4 regions of the Kitasatospora sp. NPDC054768 genome follow, and region 1 is predicted to be linked to each of the others. Evidence: riboswitches for the same ligand, from Rfam matches in the RefSeq annotation. Region 1 holds a riboswitch; each other region holds the start of a gene.
What was found. Region 1 has a riboswitch for cyclic di-AMP ahead of ACWGKU_RS15845 (M23 family metallopeptidase). Riboswitches for the same ligand answer to the same signal wherever they lie in the genome.
Positions count from the first base shown of each region.

Region 1 (4,448 bases):
CGATCACCGACTGCACCACCGAGGCGACGTGCGGCGAACCGTGCCGCGCATGGGTGCGGCCGAGCGCCGGGTGCAGCAGCCCCTCCCGGCCGATCGCGTACAGGTACCGGGCCGCGCACTGGTGGAAGGCCATCGCGCAGGCGAACGAGCCGGTGACGACCAGCCATTGGAACACCTTCACCGCCCAGGCCCCCAGGTGCGCGCCGAGCGGGTCGAAGAACAGGCTGTTGCCGTCCTTGCCCGGCACGGCGCCGCTCGCCACCGCGACCGCCCGCCCGACGCCGTTGCCGGACACGATCATCCAGGACACGAAGACGTAGAGCAGCCCGACACCGATCACCGACACCAGCGTCGCCCGCGGCACCACCCGCTTGGGGTCGCGGGACTCCTCGCCGTACATCGCGGTGGACTCGAATCCCACCCAGGACCAGAACGCGAAGAACAGGCCGAGCCCGGCCGCCGCCGCGCCCGAACCCCCCACCCCCCTCAGCGCGTTCAGCGGGTTCACGGCCTCGACCACGATCCCGTCCGGCCCGCCGCCGGAGAACAGCACCGCGAACGAGACCGCCCCCAGCACCCCGATCTCCAGCACCAGCGCGACCCCGAGCACCTTGGCCGTCAGGTGCAGGTCGAACCAGGCCATCACCCCGATCACCGTCGCCCCGAACAGCGCGTACCAGCCCCAGCCCAGGTCCACCCCCAGCTGCGAACGGACCAGTCCGCGCAGCGAGTACGCGAAGAAGCCGAGGGCCGAGGCCTCGGTGACGACGTACGCCAGCACCGCGAGCAGCCCCGAGGCCATCCCGACCACCCGGCCCAGCCCGTGCGAGACGTAGCCGTAGAACGCGCCGGCCGCGGTGATGTGCCGGGCCATCGCCACGTACCCGACCGAGAACACCGTCAGCACCACGGTCGCCACGATGTACGCGGCGGGCGCGCCGACGCCGTTGCCCTGCCCGACGATGATCGGCAGGTTGCCCGTCATCGCGGTGATCGGGGCGGCGGTGGCGAGTGCCATGAACACCACGCCGACCAGGCCGACCGAGTCCGCCTTCAGCCGGTCGACGCCGCCCGTCCCCGGCCGCTCCCGCCCGGCCCTCTCCCCCGCCACGTCCCCGCTCCGGACCGCCATCCGGCCTCCTCGCCTCCCGGACCCGCCCGACCGCCGGACCGGCCGGACGCTGACCGTCCGACAGCATGGCGCGCCGGAGCAGCCCAGCGATCGGGCCGACGGCCCGCCGGAGCAGTCGAGTTGACGCCACGTTCGACCGGTCGAACGACGCTCCGGAACCCGCCGGACGGCCGGGGCACGACCGGACGGGCCCGGAAACGGCAGCGGCCGGCCCGGCTGCACGAGGAGGTCCTCGTACGGCCGGGCCGGCCTGGGCGTGTCCCGCGCCCATGTCCGCCGTGCGGCGATCACCCGGTCGAGCGGTCACCCGACATGACCATCCCGGAGGATCGATTCGCCCCGCAGCAGCGGTGGTTCCGAAAACCCTCGGGGCTCAGCGGCCCCGGGTCAGAGCGCGACGCCGTGCGCGCGCAGGTAGGCGACCGGGTTGATGTCCGAGCCGTACTCCGAGCCGTTGCGGATCTCGAAGTGCAGGTGCGGGCCCGTCACGTTGCCGGTGGCGCCGGAGAGGCCGATCTGCTGGCCGACGGTGACGGCCTGACCGATCCTCACGCCGATCGAGGAGAGGTGCGCGTACTCGGCGTAGTGGCCGTCGGCGAGCTTGATCTCGACCTCGTTGCCGTAGGCGCCGCCGTTGCCGGCCTTGACCACGACGCCGTTGGCGACGGCGCGCAGCGGGGTGCCGGTGGAGGCGACGAAGTCCTGGCCGGTGTGGTGGCCGGAGGCCCACATCGAGCCGGCCACGCCGTAGGCGGTGCCGAGCTTCGGGTTGGCCAGCGGGGCGACGAAGCCGGAGGTGGCGGCGGCGACCGGAGTGGCGGTCACGACCGCGGCCGGAGCGGCGACCTGCAGCTGGGTCTGGAGCTGGGCGGAGGGCTTGGCGGCCTCGGTCTTCACCTGGACCTGGGCCTGCGGCTTGGCGGCCTGGGTCGCCGGAGCGGCCGGCTGGGCGGGCTTCGCCGGGGCGGCCGGCTTGGCCGGGGCGGCGTCGGCGGCCGGCGCGGCGGCGTGGCCCGACAGCGCGAGCTGCTGGCCCGGGAAGATCAGGTTCGGGTTGGCACCGACGACCGAGCGGTTCTGCTCGTACAGCGCGTGCCAGCCGCCCTCGACGTTCTTGGCGTCGGCGATCTTGGACAGGGTGTCGCCGCTGACGACGCGGTAGCTCTCCTGCGCGGCCGGGGTGGCCGGGGCAGCGGCCGGCGCGACCGACTTGGCGTCCGTGGAGGCGGCGGCCTGCGCGGCCGGGGCGGCCGCAACGGTGTGGGCCTGGGCGCTCACCGCGGTGACGAGCGGGAGGGCGAAGGAGACACCGGTGACGGCGGTCGCGATGCCGATACGGGCGGCGCGGGGCAGGGCGATACGACGAGCCTGAGCAGGCATGGAATTTTCCTCTCCGACGCCTGCGAGGTGAGCTGTCGGGTTCGGGCTGGAGTTGCCCGGCCGCATGCGCGGCTTCACCCCTAGCCGGTCCTGGACGCCCGCGCCCTGAGGCGCGAACTCCGGTCCGGCGACTTACCTGTGGGTCCCCCGCTCCTGCCGTACAGAGTTCGTTTCGAACCACCGGGCAGCGGCAGGACTCGGCGTTCCACCCGGTGGATCCGTCCGGACTGGCCGGGCGGTCGCTGAACTAAAACCCATCCGTTCGGGTGAAGCAATGTCGATCTCTTGAAAGGGCAACCATCTCCCCCGTTCCGGTGACCCTCCGCAGACCGGACCCCACGGTGCGTACACAACCCATTCACCCCCCGCCACTGATCCACGACCCTGCGCCGAGATCGGCGACGGACCGCAGCCACCCGTTCACGCACCGCCGACCGTCAACACACCCACCGGTGACCCTTGTCACGTGCGCCCCGGCAGCGCAGGATTCGCCCGTGGCCACCTCCGAGGCCGGCACCCTGCGCCTGGGCACCGCGCAGGGTCGCTGGGTACTACTGGCGACCGTGCTCGGCTCCAGCATGGCGATGCTCGACGGCACCGTGGTGAACGTCGCCCTGCCCCGGATCGGCGCCGACCTCGGCGCCTCCCTGGCGTCCCTGCAATGGACTCTGAACGCCTATCTGCTCACCCTGGCGGGCCTGATCCTGCTCGGCGGCGCGCTCGGCGACCGGTACGGGCGGCGCAAGGTCTTCCTGATCGGCGTGGTCTGGTTCGCCATCGCCTCCGCGGCCTGCGCCGCGGCGCCGAACATCCACGTGCTGATCGCCGCCCGCGCCGTCCAGGGCATCGGCGGGGCGCTGCTCACCCCCGGCTCGCTCGCCATGCTCCAGGCCGTCTTCCACCCCGACGACCGCTCGGCCGCGGTCGGGCTCTGGTCCGGCCTCGGCGGGGTGTCCGCCGCGATCGGCCCCTTCCTCGGCGGCTGGCTGGTGGACGGCCCCGGCTGGCGCTGGATCTTCCTGTTGAACCTGCCGCTCGCCGCCGCCGTGATCGCGGTGACCACCCGGTCGGTGCCGGAGACCCGGGACGAGGCCGCCACCGGCCGCTTCGACGTGCTCGGCGCCGTGCTCGCCGCCCTCGCGCTCGGCGCGATCACCTACGCGCTGACCGCGGCGGGCGAGGGCCTGTCCCCGGCGGTCTGGGTCAGCGGGGTGATCGGGGTGGTGCTCGGCGTCGCCTTCGTGGCCGTCGAGCGCCGGGCGCCCGAACCGATGCTGCCGCTCGGGCTGTTCTCCTCCCGGCTGTTCACCGCGGTGAACCTGGTCACCCTGTGCGTGTACGCGGCGTTCAGCGGCGTCTTCTTCCTGCTGGTGGTGCAGCTCCAGATCGTGTCCGGGTTCTCGCCGCTGGTCTCGGGCTTCGCCCTGGTGCCGATCACCGTGCTGATGCTGGCGCTGTCCGCGCGCGCCGGGCGCCTCGGCAAACGGATCGGCCCGCGCGTCCCGCTGACCGTCGGCCCCCTGCTGTGCGCCGCCGGGGTGCTGCTGATGCTGCGCATCGGCCCCGACTCCTCGTACTGGGTGGACGTGCTGCCCGCCGTCACGGTGATGGGCTGCGGGATGACGCTGCTGGTCGCGCCGCTGACGGCGACCGTGCTGGCCGCCGTCGAGGTCCGGCACGCCGGCATCGCCAGCGGGGTCAACAACGCCGCCGCCCGCGCGGCCGGCCTGCTCGCGGTGGCCGCCCTGCCGGCGCTGGCCGGGCTGAGCGGCGACGCCTACCGGGTGCCCGCCGCGGTCGACTCCGCCTTCCACACCGCGATGCTGATCTGCGCGGGCCTCCTGGTGGCCGGCGGGCTGATCGCCTCCGCGACCGTACGGGGCAATGTGCTCGCCCCCGAGGAGCAGCCGGTGGCCGAGCCGAACTGCGACTGGCC
Region 1 is NZ_JBSHBN010000043.1:24,625-29,072, reverse strand. It holds gene ACWGKU_RS15850 (APC family permease) at 1-1,132, opposite strand, end outside; gene ACWGKU_RS15845 (M23 family metallopeptidase) at 1,520-2,512, opposite strand; cyclic di-AMP (ydaO/yuaA leader) riboswitch at 2,515-2,652, opposite strand; gene ACWGKU_RS15840 (MFS transporter) at 3,007-4,448, shown strand, end outside.

Region 2 (4,448 bases), on a different contig from region 1:
CCGGCCCGCCGCCACGCCGTCCGACGCCACCGCCCCGCAGCTGTTCACCTGGGAGTTCGCCTCCGACCCGTACCCCGCCTACGCCTGGCTGCGCGAGCACGCCCCGGTGCACCGCACCACGCTGCCGAGCGGGGTGGAGGCCTGGCTGGTGACCCGGTACGCGGACGCCCGGCAGGCGCTCGCGGACAGCCGGCTGTCGAAGAACCCGGCGCACCACAGCGAGCAGGCGCACCGCACCGGCCGGGTGGGCATCCCGGGGGAGCGGCAGGCGGACCTGATGACCCACCTGCTGAACATCGACCCGCCGGACCACACCCGGCTGCGCAGGCTGGTGTCGAAGGCGTTCACCCCGCGCCGGGTGGCCGAGTTCGAGCCGCGGGTGCAGCAGCTCACCGACCGGCTGATCGACGGCTTCGCGCAGCGCGGTTCGGCGGACCTGATCCACGAGTTCGCCTTCCCGCTCCCCATCTACGCGATCTGCGACATGCTGGGCGTGCCGGCCGAGGACCAGGACGACTTCCGGGACTGGGCCGGGATGATGGTGCGCCACACGAAGCCGGGCCACGGCGGCGGCCGGCGCGGCGGCGTGGGGCGGGCGGTGAAGCGGATGCGGGCGTACCTGCTGGAGCTGATCCACCGCAAGCGCGCGGACCTCGGGGACGACCTGATCTCGGGCCTGATCCGGGCCAGTGACCACGGTGAGCACCTGACCGAGAACGAGGCCGCGGCGATGGCCTTCATCCTCCTGTTCGCGGGTTTCGAGACCACCGTGAACCTGATCGGCAACGGCACGTACGCCCTGCTGCGCAATCCGGAGCAGCGCCGGTTGCTGCAGGAGTCGGTGGCCCGCGGGGAGAGCGCGCTGCTGGAGACCGGGATCGAGGAACTCCTGCGCTACGACGGACCGGTGGAGATGGCGACCTGGCGGTTCGCGACCCGTCCGCTGGCCATCGGCGGGGTGGACATCCCGGTCGGCGACCCGGTGCTGGTGGTGCTCGCCGCGGCGGACCGCGACCCGGCCCGGTTCGCGGCCGAGAACACCCTGGACCTGGCCCGGACGGACAACCCCCACCTGGGCTTCGGGCACGGCATCCACTACTGCATCGGCGCTCCGCTCGCCCGCTTGGAGGGTCGTGCCGCGCTGACCACGCTGCTTTCCCGGCTGCCCGATCTCCGGCTCGCGGAAGACGCGGACGACCTGCGGTGGCGCGGTGGTCTGATCATGCGTGGGCTGCGCGAACTCCCGGTGGAATTCAGTCCGGAGAGCCGTTCCCCGCACGCCTCTCCGCAGACCCCTCCGCACGCTCCTTCGCAGGCCTCGCCGAACACTCCCGCCACGCCTCCGACGTGCTGAGATCGCACTGACGGGACGTCGCGAACCACCTGCTGACGGGGGTGTGAACACCCATCAATCCGGACATAACACCGCCGTTGGTAGGCGATCGAACACGCGCCGTAATTATTGTGTGATATCGACGATATGAGCTTGTGATTGGTCTGATGATCTGTCTACTCTCCCTGGAGTTCGCAGCTGCGGACCTCGTACGCGGAACGCCGAGTCCTGCCCGCCGCGCCACGGGAAACCGACCAGAACCCTGGGCAGGGGCGGGGGAACCAGGTTTGTTGCCGTCTCCCCACGGCTTGGGGTGAAGCCGCCCGAGCGGAATCGTTTCCGCGTACGGCGGCCGGGCCACCTCCCGGTCCGAACCCGACAGCTCACCTCGCAGGCGTGCGGAGAGGGACCTCTTCATGCTGTTCGTTGGAACTGGCCGTCACCGTCGTCGCACCCAGGCCGAGAAGGCCATCGCCGTCGCCGGTGTGGCCGGCGTCGGACTCGCGATGCCGCTCCTCACCGCCACCGGCGCCTCCGCCGCCCCCGCCTCCACCTGGGACGCCGTCGCCCAGTGCGAGGCCGGTGGCAACTGGAGCATCAACACCGGCAACGGCTTCTACGGCGGCCTCCAGTTCACCTCCAGCACCTGGAAGGCGTACGGCGGCACCGCCTACGCGCCGCAGGCCAACCAGGCCAGCAAGGCCCAGCAGATCTCGGTCGCCGAGAAGGTGCTGGCCTCGCAGGGCCCGGGCGCCTGGCCGGTCTGCTCCCAGAAGGCCGGTCTGACCAAGGGTGGCGCCCCGGCTGCGGTCGACACCTCCTCGGACGCCAAGCCGCAGTCCGCCCCCAAGCAGCAGACCCCGAAGCCCGCCGCCAAGCCGGCCGAGAAGCCGGTCGCGCAGCAGCCCGCCGCCCAGAAGCAGACCCCGAAGCCCGCCGCGCAGCCGGTCCAGCAGGCCGCCCCGCAGCAGCAGGCGCAGCCGCAGACCCCGGGCTTCTCCGGCAAGGCCGGCTGGGACGCCGACGCCAAGGTGTACTGGTACCAGAGCAACGGCGCCTGGTACTGGACCAGCCACCAGAGCGTCTACCAGCAGTACGCCGGCCAGGCCGCCGCCCAGCCGCAGTACGCCCCGCAGGCCGCGCAGTCGGCCCCGCAGACCACCGGCCACGACTACACCGTCCGCGCCGGTGACACCCTGTCGACCATCGCCGCCGCCCAGGGCGTGTCCGGCGGCTGGCACGCGCTGTACGAGCAGAACCACGGCACGGTCGGCGGCGACCCGAACCTGATCATGCCCGGCCAGGTGCTGCACCTCGGCTGAGCCGGCCCGCTCGACGCCGGCCCGCTCGACGCCGGCTCGCTCGACGCCGGCCCGCCCGCCGCGCCCGGCGCCGACGCCGCCTCACCCCGCCGTCCGAAGGGGACCGGTCCTACCGGTCCCCTTCGTCCGCATTCGCCCGCTCCGGTGGGACAAGCTGGGACAAGCAGGTGAACTACCGGTGGGTAGTGGGGCCACACGCTGAGACGGGACCGAGGCGGACGTGGCCCCGGGAGCCCGGGCGGTTAGGCTCTGGTCGTAACGACTCCGCAATCGTCCTGCTGACAGCACCACCGTCAGACCGGACCCTGCTTCCGCAAGGAGATGCCTCGTGCCGTCCATCGATGTCGTCGTAGCCCGTGAGATCCTCGACTCCCGCGGCAACCCCACGGTCGAGGTCGAGGTCGGCCTCGACGACGGCAGCACGGGTCGTGCCGCTGTCCCGTCGGGTGCTTCCACCGGTGCCTTCGAGGCGCTGGAGCTGCGTGACGGTGACAAGAACCGCTACTTCGGCAAGGGCGTCGAGAAGGCCGTCCTGGCCGTCATCGAGCAGATCGGCCCGGAGCTGGTCGGCTACGACGCCACCGAGCAGCGCCTGATCGACCAGGCCATGCTGGACCTGGACGCCACCCCGGACAAGTCCTCGCTCGGCGCCAACGCCATCCTGGGCGTCTCGCTGGCCGTCGCGCACGCCGCCTCCGAGGCCAGCGACCTGCCGCTGTTCCGCTACCTGGGCGGCCCGAACGCGCACGTCCTGCCGGTCCCGATGATGAACATCCTCAACGGTGGGTCGCACGCGGACTCCAACGTCGACATCCAGGAGTTCATGATCGCCCCGATCGGCGCGGAGTCCTTCTCCGAGGCCGTCCGCTGGGGCGTCGAGGTCTACCACACGCTCAAGGGCGTGCTGAAGGAGCGCGGCCTGTCCACGGGTCTGGGTGACGAGGGCGGCTTCGCCCCGAACCTGGACTCCAACCGCGAGGCCCTGGACCTCATCGTCGAGGCCATCGAGAAGGCCGGCTACGTGCCCGGCCGTGACGTCGCGCTGGCCCTGGACGTCGCCTCCTCCGAGTTCTACGAGGACGGCGCCTACCAGTTCGAGGGCAAGGACCTCACCGCCGCCGAGCTCATCGAGTACTACGCCGAGCTGGTCGCCGCCTACCCGCTGGTCTCCATCGAGGACCCGCTGGACGAGTCCGACTGGGACGGCTGGAAGGCCATGACCGACAAGCTGGGCGACAAGGTCCAGCTGGTCGGCGACGACCTGTTCGTCACCAACCCGGCCCGCCTGGCCCGCGGCATCGAGACCGGCACCGCCAACGCGCTGCTGGTGAAGGTGAACCAGATCGGCTCGCTGACCGAGACCCTGGACGCCGTCGAGCTGGCCCAGCGCAACGGCTACCGCTGCATGATGTCGCACCGCTCCGGCGAGACCGAGGACGTCACCATCGCCGACCTGGCCGTCGCCACCAACTGCGGCCAGATCAAGACCGGTGCCCCGGCCCGCTCCGAGCGCGTCGCCAAGTACAACCAGCTGCTGCGCATCGAGGAGATCCTCGACGACGCCGCCGAGTACGCCGGCCGCGGCGCCTTCCCGCGCTTCCGCTCCGCGGAGTAGCAGGAACGGCCGCTCCGTGGAGCGACCGGGCCCGGCCGCTGCGCGGAGCGATCCGCACGGCGGGCACGAGGGCCGGGCGCTCCCGGTAGCGCACGCCTGACCGGTGCCCCGCCGTTCACCCCGTAGGGTGGACGGCGGGGCACCGTCGCGACCAGGAGGGGATACGGGAGATGGCTGG
Region 2 is NZ_JBSHBN010000088.1:27,793-32,240, forward strand. It holds gene ACWGKU_RS24490 (cytochrome P450 family protein) at 1-1,354, shown strand, start outside; cyclic di-AMP (ydaO/yuaA leader) riboswitch at 1,576-1,744, shown strand; gene ACWGKU_RS24495 (transglycosylase family protein) at 1,750-2,655, shown strand; gene eno (phosphopyruvate hydratase) at 2,984-4,270, shown strand; gene ACWGKU_RS24505 (FtsB family cell division protein) at 4,441-4,448, shown strand, end outside.
Region 2: linked by a shared signal. The riboswitch ahead of ACWGKU_RS24495 (transglycosylase family protein) and the one ahead of ACWGKU_RS15845 (M23 family metallopeptidase) in region 1 are both predicted to bind cyclic di-AMP.

Region 3 (4,448 bases), on a different contig from region 1:
GTGGCGGCGGCCGCGGTCAGCACCAGCGCCCGGGCGAGCAGTTGGGAACGGCGGTGCACGGGCATGGCGGCAGCGGCTCCAATCCTGCGGCGCGGCTCCCGCCGCCGCACCGGGACGGGCGGCCGTCGAGCGGGAGTCCGGTGGCAGACGTTAGCGAGTCAGGGCAAGCGAGTCCAAACCCCTGCCAACCCGAATATTCAGGCTGTTGTCGGACATTTGATCGGCCCTCGGGAAAAGCCGCAGGAAAAACCGCAGGCCCGGCCTCCCCTGGGGGAGGCCGGGCCTGGAAGCGTCCGAGCGGTGATCAGACCCGCACGATGGAGGCCAGCGGCATGTTGGTGACGGCCTCGTAGCGCACCGACGCGCCCGGCTTGGGCGCGTGCAGCACCTGGCCGTTGCCCGCGTAGATGCCGACGTGGTGGGCGTCGGTGTAGAAGATCAGCAGGTCGCCGGGCTGGGCCTGGGAGATGTCCGAGCCGATCCGGGTGCCGGCCGAGGCCTGCGCCTGCGAGGTGCGCGGCAGCGACACGCCCGCCTGGTTGAACGCCCAGACCATCAGGCCGGAGCAGTCGAAGGAGCCCGGGCCGGTGGCGCCCCAGACGTACGGGCTGCCGATCTTGGAGGCGGCGGCCGAGAGCGCGGCGGCACCGCGCGAGCTGCCCGGGGCCACCTTCACCGGGGAGGAGGCGGTCGAGGCGGACGAGCCGGACGAGCCGGTCGCGAGGTCGCCGCGGCTGTTGTCGCGGGAGGCGCGGTCGGCCTGCTGCTGCTGGGCCTGGGCGGCGTCGGCCTTGGCCTTGGCGTCGGCCGCGGCCTTCTCCTCGGCCTGGCGCAGCGCCTGGCGCTCCTGCTCGGTCAGCGTGTTGAGCAGGTCCTGGGCCGCCTTCAGCTTGCCCTGGACCTCCTCCTTGGAGGCCTTCAGCTGCTGGGTGGTCGACTCCAGCTCGGCGAGCTTGCCCTGGGCCTCGTTGCGGTCCTGGTCGAGCTTGCGCTGCTGCTCCTGGAGCTCCTTCAGCTGACCCTTCTGGGTGCTGCCGGCCTGGTTCAGCGCGTCGGCCTGGCTGAGGAAGGTGTCCGGGCTGGAGGAGAACATCAGCTGGACGGTCGGGGATATGCCCCCGTTGCGGTACTGCTCGCCGGCGATCTCGGCCAGGCCGCCCTGGAGCTCGGTGACCTGGGCCTGCTGACGGGCCACCTGGTCCTGCATGCCGGAGACCTGCTTCTCCAGCTCCTGCTGCTTGGCCTGGGCCGCGTTGTAGTTCTCGGTCGCGATCTCGGCCTGCTCGTTGAGCTGGTCGACCTGCCCCTTGACCTGTTCCTTGGTCGGCTGCGGGTCGGCGTGGGCACCTTGAGCGGAGAGGACGACGGCTGCCGCGGCGACACCGGTCAGGATCGAGACCCGGGCGCGGCCTGCGGGCTTGGGACGACGATGGGACGCCACGAAGGCGGACTCCTTCTTCCTACGTCCGCCTACCGGGTGAGCTGACGGGTTCGGGCCGGAAGCATGCCCTACGACGCCTCACGGCCGTTCCATCGGCCGACCTGGCGTCGATTCACCCCGGAGGAACGTGGTTCCCCGGCTCCGCTCCGCAGCGCCCCCAAACCACTGGGCTCCCCTGTCGGGCAGTCGCTTCGACCTGCCCCGCTGCCTCACGAACTCGACGGTAACCACCGCCGCCACCCTGGCTGGGCGATCGACAGTGCGGTGGTTCAGGGCACGACCCTAGTAACTGAACCGTGATCCGTTCAAATCCTTGTCAGAAAAAAGACCGAAGATTTCCCAAGTTCTTCTGTGAAAATGACCGATGGTGACCACTGGCACACAGAAGGCTGATCAGTTCTCAGCATGTGGCCGCGAAGGGGCGGAAAGCCGAACGCCACCCCCGCGCGAGGGGTGGCGCTTTTCACAGCCCCCGGAGGGGCCTCGCGGGCGTGTCGGGCCGTCAGACCCGGCGGATGGTGTTGATCGACATCGCGTCGGCCTTCATCACCTTCACCACGTCACCGGTGTGCGGCGCGTGGACCACCATGCCGTTGCCGATGTACATCCCGACGTGGTGCATGTCGTTGCCGTAGACCACCAGGTCGCCCGGCTGGGCCTGGTCCAGCGAGGGCACCCGGGTGCCGTAGTGGCCCTGCTCCTGCGAGGTGCGCGGCAGCGAGACGCCCGCCTGCCCGTACGCCCAGACCATCAGGCCCGAGCAGTCGAAGGTGGTCGAGCCGGTGGCGCCCCACACGTACGGCGAGCCCTGCTTGCTCATCGCCTTGGCCATCGCCACGGCCGCGTAGCCGCTGGCCGGCGGCAGGCTGCTGAGGTCGACCCGGTCGCTGCCGCGGGAGGCGCGGTCGTCCTGCGCCTGCTGGGCCTTCAGCGCGGCGCGGTCGGTGGCGCTCAGCGAGTTCAGCAGGTCCTGGGCGGCCTTCAGCTTGGTGTTGACGTCCGCCTTGGCCTGGTTCAGGTCCTTGGTGGTGGTGTCCAGCGAGGCGAGCACGGCGGAGGCCTCGACCTTCTCCTGGTCCAGCCGGCGCTGCTGGTCCAGCAGCCCCTTGAGCGCCTCGGCCTGGCTGCTGCTGGCCTGCTGGACGGTGGAGGCCTTCTCCAGGTAGCCGGACGGGTCGGAGGTGAGCATCAGCTGGACGGACGGGTCGATGCCGCCGGTGCGGTACTGCTCGCCCGCCACCTCGGCGAGACCGCCCTGGAGCTGGGTCATCTGCTCCTGGCTGCGGGCCACCTGGTCCTGCAGCTGGTCGGCCTGCTTGCGCAGCTGGTCGGCCCGCTCCTTGGCGCCGTTGTACTTCTCCGCCGCCTGCTCCTGCTCCTCCTGGAGCTGGTCGATCTGCGCTTTGACGTCCGTTTTGTTCGGCTGCGGCGCGGCGTGCGCGGCCACCTGCGCGGAGAGGGCGACCGCGGTCGCAGCAGCAGCGGTGAGCACGGAGATCCGCGCGCGGCTCGGCTGCTTGGGACGGCGGTGGGAGGCCAAGGGTCCTGCTCCTTCTTCCAACGGACTCACCTGATGGGATGAGATTCCGGAAAATAGGTTTGACGCCAGACCCTAGTGAAGATCTATCCGTTTTGCCACTCCCCCGTAGGTGTGAACTCCGGTCCGCACACTGACGACACGGGACCCGCACACCACCCCGGAACCACTCCTGACCAGGCATCGCACGTCCGGTCGGGGTCAGGGGCGCGCCAGCCGGTTCAGCAGCAGCACCGAGGCCACGGGGCGCGCGCCCGCCTTCCGCACGCCGTCCGCGACCTCCCGGTCGGTCGACACCACCACCACCGGACGGCCCTGCGGCTCGGCCCGCACCAGACGGCGGATCAGCTCGTCGGCCGTCTCCCCGGTCCGGCTGAACCGCACCCGGACCCCGCGCGGCGGCGCCATGATCACCGGGACGTCCAGGTCCTGCCCGTCGAACACGCAGGTGACCTCCGCCTGGGTGCGCTGCGCCAGCATCGCCAGCCCGCCCAGCAACCGGATCCGCTGCTGCTCCAGCGGCAGCGTCGGATAACCGGTCTTGGTCACGTTGTAGCCGTCCACCACCAGGTGCACCTGGGGGATCGCCAGCAGCTGGTCCAGCAGCGCCGGATCGTCCTCGGCCAGCCCGCGCCGGGCCACGTCGTGGGGCGAGGCCGCCCCCGGCACCACCGCCTCCACCAGGTCCGCCGGGCGGATCTGGGAGACCGGCAGCGCCAGCTCCCGCTGGAGCCCCTGGGCCGACTGCAGCACGGTGTCCAGCAGCAGCCGCAGCCGCATGTCCTCGACGCTGCGCCCCTCACGGGCCGACCGGCGGCCCTGCTCGACCGCGTTCTCCAGCTCCGAGACCCGGTGCCTGAGCCTGCGCGCCTCGGTCTCGGCCGCACCGCGCTCGGCCGCGGTCTGCGCCTTCAGGGCTTCCAGCTCGCCGGCCACCCGGCGGGTCTCGGCCTGCGCCCGGCGGGTGTCGCTCTCCAGCGACCGCACCTTCTTGCGCAGCGACTCGGCCTCCTTGCGGACGCCGTCCGACTCGGCCCGCTGCCGGTCCACGTCCGCCCGCGCGGAGGCCCGCACCTCGGCCAGCTCGGCGTGCAGCTTCTCCACCAGCCGGGCCGACTCCGCGGCCGCGTCCTCGGCGCCGGCCCGCTCGGCCTCCTCGCCGGCCTCGGCCACCAGCCGGCTCCAGCCCGCCGAACGCACCAGGTAGGCGGCGGCCGCGACGTCCATCGGATCGGCGGCGCTCGGGACGGTGCCCGACTCCAGCGCCTTCACCAGGTCCGGCTGCCCGAGGCGCAGCCGCTCCGCTATCCGTACCCGGAAGGCCGGCTCCGCCTCCAGGGCCGCCGCCAGCGCGGTGGCCGCGTACTTGGCCCGCCGCGCCGGCGTGAACTTCACGTACTGACGCAGGCTCTGCGGGAGCTCGCCCGCCGGCAGCCCGCCGAGCGCGTCCGAGGCCAGCCCGACCACGCG
Region 3 is NZ_JBSHBN010000039.1:36,533-40,980, forward strand. It holds gene ACWGKU_RS14710 (C40 family peptidase) at 1-65, opposite strand, end outside; gene ACWGKU_RS14715 (C40 family peptidase) at 305-1,441, opposite strand; cyclic di-AMP (ydaO/yuaA leader) riboswitch at 1,452-1,605, opposite strand; gene ACWGKU_RS14720 (C40 family peptidase) at 1,944-2,981, opposite strand; gene ACWGKU_RS14725 (NYN domain-containing protein) at 3,180-4,448, opposite strand, start outside.
Region 3: linked by a shared signal. The riboswitch ahead of ACWGKU_RS14715 (C40 family peptidase) and the one ahead of ACWGKU_RS15845 (M23 family metallopeptidase) in region 1 are both predicted to bind cyclic di-AMP.

Region 4 (4,448 bases), on a different contig from region 1:
GGGCCCTTCGGCGTGCGTGCGGTCGGCCGCCCCGGGCCGTCGGGCGGTCAGCCCTCCTGGGCGGTGGGGCGGTCGACGGTCGGTCGGTGCCCGTCGGCCGCCTCGGCGGTACGGGTCTCGGTACGGCGGCCGCGGGCCAGGTAGTCGCGCAGGACCAGTTCGACGGCGTCCTGCGGGTTCTTGGTGCCGGAGAGCAACATCGCGTCGATCGCGAGGTTCGCGTCGAGGGTGACGGTGACCTGGGCCATGTGACTCCTCCTCGGGTGCAGAGCAGCAGCATGCCCGTTGGGGCGGGGATTCACCACGGGGATTCGCCATGGGGATTCACCGCGGGGATTTGCCACGAGGTACGGCCGGAGGCATGCCGGAACCCCCGGGGAGGAGCGACCAGACTCTCCCCGGGGGCGTGGGCGGTCAACGTTCGGACGACAGCTGACAGATGATGAAATCTGTTATCTGTCAGCTGTTATCCGTCGGCTGTCGGCTGTTCGCCGTTCTCAGACCCGGCCGGCGAAGTCCGGGGCCCAGTTGGCGATGCTCTGCTCGCGGACGCCCGAGCTCGGGTTGGCGGCCTCGACGTACTTGCCGTTGCCGACGTAGATCGCGACGTGGTAGACGCCGGAGTCCTTGCCGTTGTTGGACCAGAACAGCAGGTCGCCCGGCTGGAGGCTGTCCAGCGAGACGTGGGTGCTGGCGGCGGCCTGGTCGGCGGCGACGCGCGGGACGGAGACGCCCGCGGCGCGCAGCGCGGCCTGGGTCAGGCCGGAGCAGTCCCAGCCACCGTTGCCGGTGCCGCCGTAGACGTACGCCTGACCGACCTTCGACTCGGCGAAGGAGACCGCGGCGGCCATGCTGCCGGTGGCGGCCGGAGCCTGGGTCTGGGGAGCGGGCTTGGTGGACGGCTTGGCGGCCTGGGTCTGGGCCTGCGCGGTCGGCTGGGCGTTCACGGCACCGCCGTTCGCGGACTGGCCGGACTTCTGCGAGCGGTCGAACCAGGTGAAGTCCGAGCCGGACTTGCCGGTGGCGGACTGGCCGGCCTGGGCCTGGCCGTTGCCGCCGAAGGACAGCTGCTGGCCCGGGTAGATGCTGTCCGGACCCTCGGTCAGGGTGCCGCGGTTGAGCTCGTACAGCCGCTGCCAGCCGCCCTGCACCTTGTGCTGGTCGGCGATCGCGGACAGCCAGTCGCCCTCGACCACGGTGTAGTCGCCGTTCTGGGCCTGCTGCTGGCGCTTCTGGACCCAGTCGCTCCGGTTTCCGGAGGCGGCGGAGTCGGTGCTGGCCTGCGTGCCGTCCTGGGCGGGCGCGGAGGGCGCGGAGGGCGCGGAGGGCGCGGCGGGCTTTGCGGCCGGGGCCTGGGTCTGCGGAGCGGGCTTGGCGGCCGGGGCGGCCGGCTTGGCGCTCTGCGCGGGCTGCGCGGGCTTCGCGGCGGTCGAGCCCGCGGTGGAGCCCGCCGAGGTGTCGACGGCGGCCGCGGCGCCGCCCTTGGTGAGGCCGGCCTGGACCGAGCACACCGGCCAGGCGCCGGGGCCCTGCGAGGCGAGGACCTTCTCGGCGACGGCGATCTGCTGGTCCTTGGTGGCCAGGTCGGCGCGCGCCGCGAAGGCGGTGCCGCCGAAGGCGGACCAGGTGCTGGAGGTGAACTGGAGGCCGCCGTAGAAGCCGTTGCCCGTGTTGATGCTCCAGTTGCCGCCGCTCTCGCACTGGGCGACCTTGTCCCAGGTGGCGACGGTGGCGGCGGAGGCGGTGCCGGAGGCGATGCAGGGGACGGTGAGGCCGACGCCCGCGACGCCGAGGGCGGCGATCACGCGACGGGTGCGGCTGGACAGACGAGTGCCGTTGGTGGGCAGCATGAAGACGCGGTCCTCTCCCACGCCTGCGAGGTGAGCTGTCGGATTCGGGCTGGAGTTGCCCGGCCGCGCTGTGGGCGCGGCTTCACCCCTAGCCCTGGACCGTTCCGGAGATCGGTCCGGGGCGACTTACCTGTGGGTCCCCCGCTCCTGCCGTGGTGCGATTTCGCGCTGCCAGGACATCCGACGGCAGGACTCGGCGTCGCGGATGAACCGGGTTCGTGTGGTCACGAACGGGGAGCACGTTAATCAGACTTAAGTTCAAACTGCAAACTGCTGTGATGCGCATCACGGTTTAGTGGGAACTGCCAAAATTGCCGCTCTTCATGATCGTAAATGATCGTTTTCAGGCAACCCTGTTATGGAAGCCCACAACTGGCAGCACTTCAGAAGTGGTGTGACGGCGCGTCGAATCGCGGGCCGGAGCACCCGGGCAGATGCTGCGGCGGCCGTGATGCGAGCGCCCGCGACCGCGTTTCCTATTTCCTTTCAAATAGGCCAGAACGGACATTCCACTTCATCGCCGTCCGACTTCCGCGCGGGACGGCCATGGGCGGGCGGAGCAAAACCGAAGGGCCCGGAACGCATGCCGTTCCGGGCCCTTCGGTGCGCGCCAACCGGCGCGCGTCGTCGACTACCGCCCTGCGGGCCCCTGGGAGGCCGCGTGGGCGCCGCGGACGCCCTCCAGAGCCCCCTCGGCCTCGGCGGCGGCCGCCGCCTCCGCCTCGGCCCGTGCCAGGTCCTCCGGGGACGGCGCGGGCAGCGCCGCCAGGTAGGTGGAGGCGATCAGCTGGCCGACCGACGGGTACGAGCCCAGCGGCGCGGCCGACGGGCAGCCGGTCTCCTCGGCGGCGGTGGCGAGCAGCTCGGAGTCCGCCTCCGGGCCGATCACCAGCGGGGCCAGCGCCGGGCGCTGCGAGCCGGTGTCCCTGAGGTGGTTGACGGCCGCGGCCACCGAGCCGGGCACGTCGAGCGCGGCGGCGACGACCGGCACGGCCAGTCGGGCGGCCAGCAGCACGCCGGTGATGCCGGCCGCCGCGGCCGCGTCCTCGCCGCCGACGGTGGTCAGCACCACGCCGTCCGCGGCGGTCGCGATGGCGAACAGCCGGGCGCGGTCGGCCCGGGCCAGCCCGGCCTCGGACAGCCGGACGTGCACGGCCTCGGCCAGCAGCGGGTGCGGGCCCAGCGGGTCGGTGACGGGCGCGCTGTACTCGGCGGCGAGCGCGTGAAGCTCGGTCAGGAAGGTGTGCGGGCCGGGCACCAGCGGCACCAGGACGGGCGTCGGCAGTCCGGCCTCGGCCGCCATGGCCAGCAGCTCGGCCACGGTGCGGTCCTCGCCGCCCGCGCCCTCGCCGCCGTTGCCGGGCAGGTAGCCGACCGCGGTCCGGACGCCGTTCTGCTCGGTGCGGACGATCGAGAGCAACTCCTCGACGACCGAGCGGGACTCGGGCCCGGCGGTCGCGGGCACGGCGAGCACCAGGGCCGGGGCGCCGGCCGGGATCTCGGGGCGCTCGGGACGACGGTGGCGCCCCCGCGCACGGGAGCCTGGAGTACGGACGGGCAGTGGCGCGCCCGGGATGGCTGCGGTGCTCATGCCGGAGATCGTAGGACATCTGCCCGTCCGGCTTGCAGTCGGCTGCCGCGTGGGTTTCACGCGGTCGCGGTCCGGAGGCCGGTGCGTCTCCGGCACCGGTCCGGGCACTTTGCCTACAATCCGGACATTCCGCTCCCAATCCCCGCGCGACCGCCGGTGGTTGCCTCGACGCGACCCGAGGGCGCCGGCGTTGCACCTGGGGCGCGTGAGATGTCTCACAGCATGAGGATGGTTTGACGGAGGGTCACGGGAGTGCGACTCCCGGCATTCGAAGATCAACATTCAGCGGGGAGGTGCTCACGGCCGGTTATCGCGCGCCCGACGATTCATCGGCTATGTCCGTTTACGTACCGTCAGGAGAAGGGTCCGTGAAGAGTTCGCGGCTGCGGACAAAAGGCCACGTGCACCTGCAACGTCCCGTGCTGATGCACGTGCACTGCGGCTATCATCGCGTCAAGTGAGGCGTTGTGCCGGACCGGTACGGGGCCGGTCCGTTCGTTTCGACGGTGCCGGGGGCGCCGCGCTGGACGACAACTCCGGAAGCTCTTCGGGAGATTTCTATGCACGACTCGCAGGACACGCACGGCTCGTACGACACCTACAACGGGATGGCCGCCGCCGATCTCCAGGGGGTGGTCTGGCAGAAGAGCCGGCACAGCAACTCCCAGGGCAACTGCGTCGAGTTCGCGGCCCTGCCCGGCGGCGATGTGGCGATGCGCAACTCGCGGTTCCCGGACGGCCCGGCCCTCATCTACACCCGGGCCGAGATCGCCGCCCTGCTGCTGGGGGCCAAGGACGGGGAGTTCGACCACCTGGCGGTCTGACCGACCGCCGTGCTCCATCATCGGGGGGCCGTCGTGGGTGCCGACACCACGACGGCCTTTGTCTTTGTCTCCTCCGGGGACCTCTTCGCCGGCGGTCTCCGCTTCGGAGGTGTCCGCTCCGGAGGCGTCCGCACTGGAGCGGAAGTCCTCGGCGGGGCCGGGTGGAAGGGCCCGGGGTGTGGT
Region 4 is NZ_JBSHBN010000139.1:13,611-18,058, reverse strand. It holds gene ACWGKU_RS31180 (hypothetical protein) at 48-248, opposite strand; gene ACWGKU_RS31175 (transglycosylase family protein) at 498-1,871, opposite strand; cyclic di-AMP (ydaO/yuaA leader) riboswitch at 1,858-2,028, opposite strand; gene ACWGKU_RS31170 (hypothetical protein) at 2,482-3,441, opposite strand; gene ACWGKU_RS31165 (DUF397 domain-containing protein) at 4,002-4,265, shown strand.
Region 4: linked by a shared signal. The riboswitch ahead of ACWGKU_RS31175 (transglycosylase family protein) and the one ahead of ACWGKU_RS15845 (M23 family metallopeptidase) in region 1 are both predicted to bind cyclic di-AMP.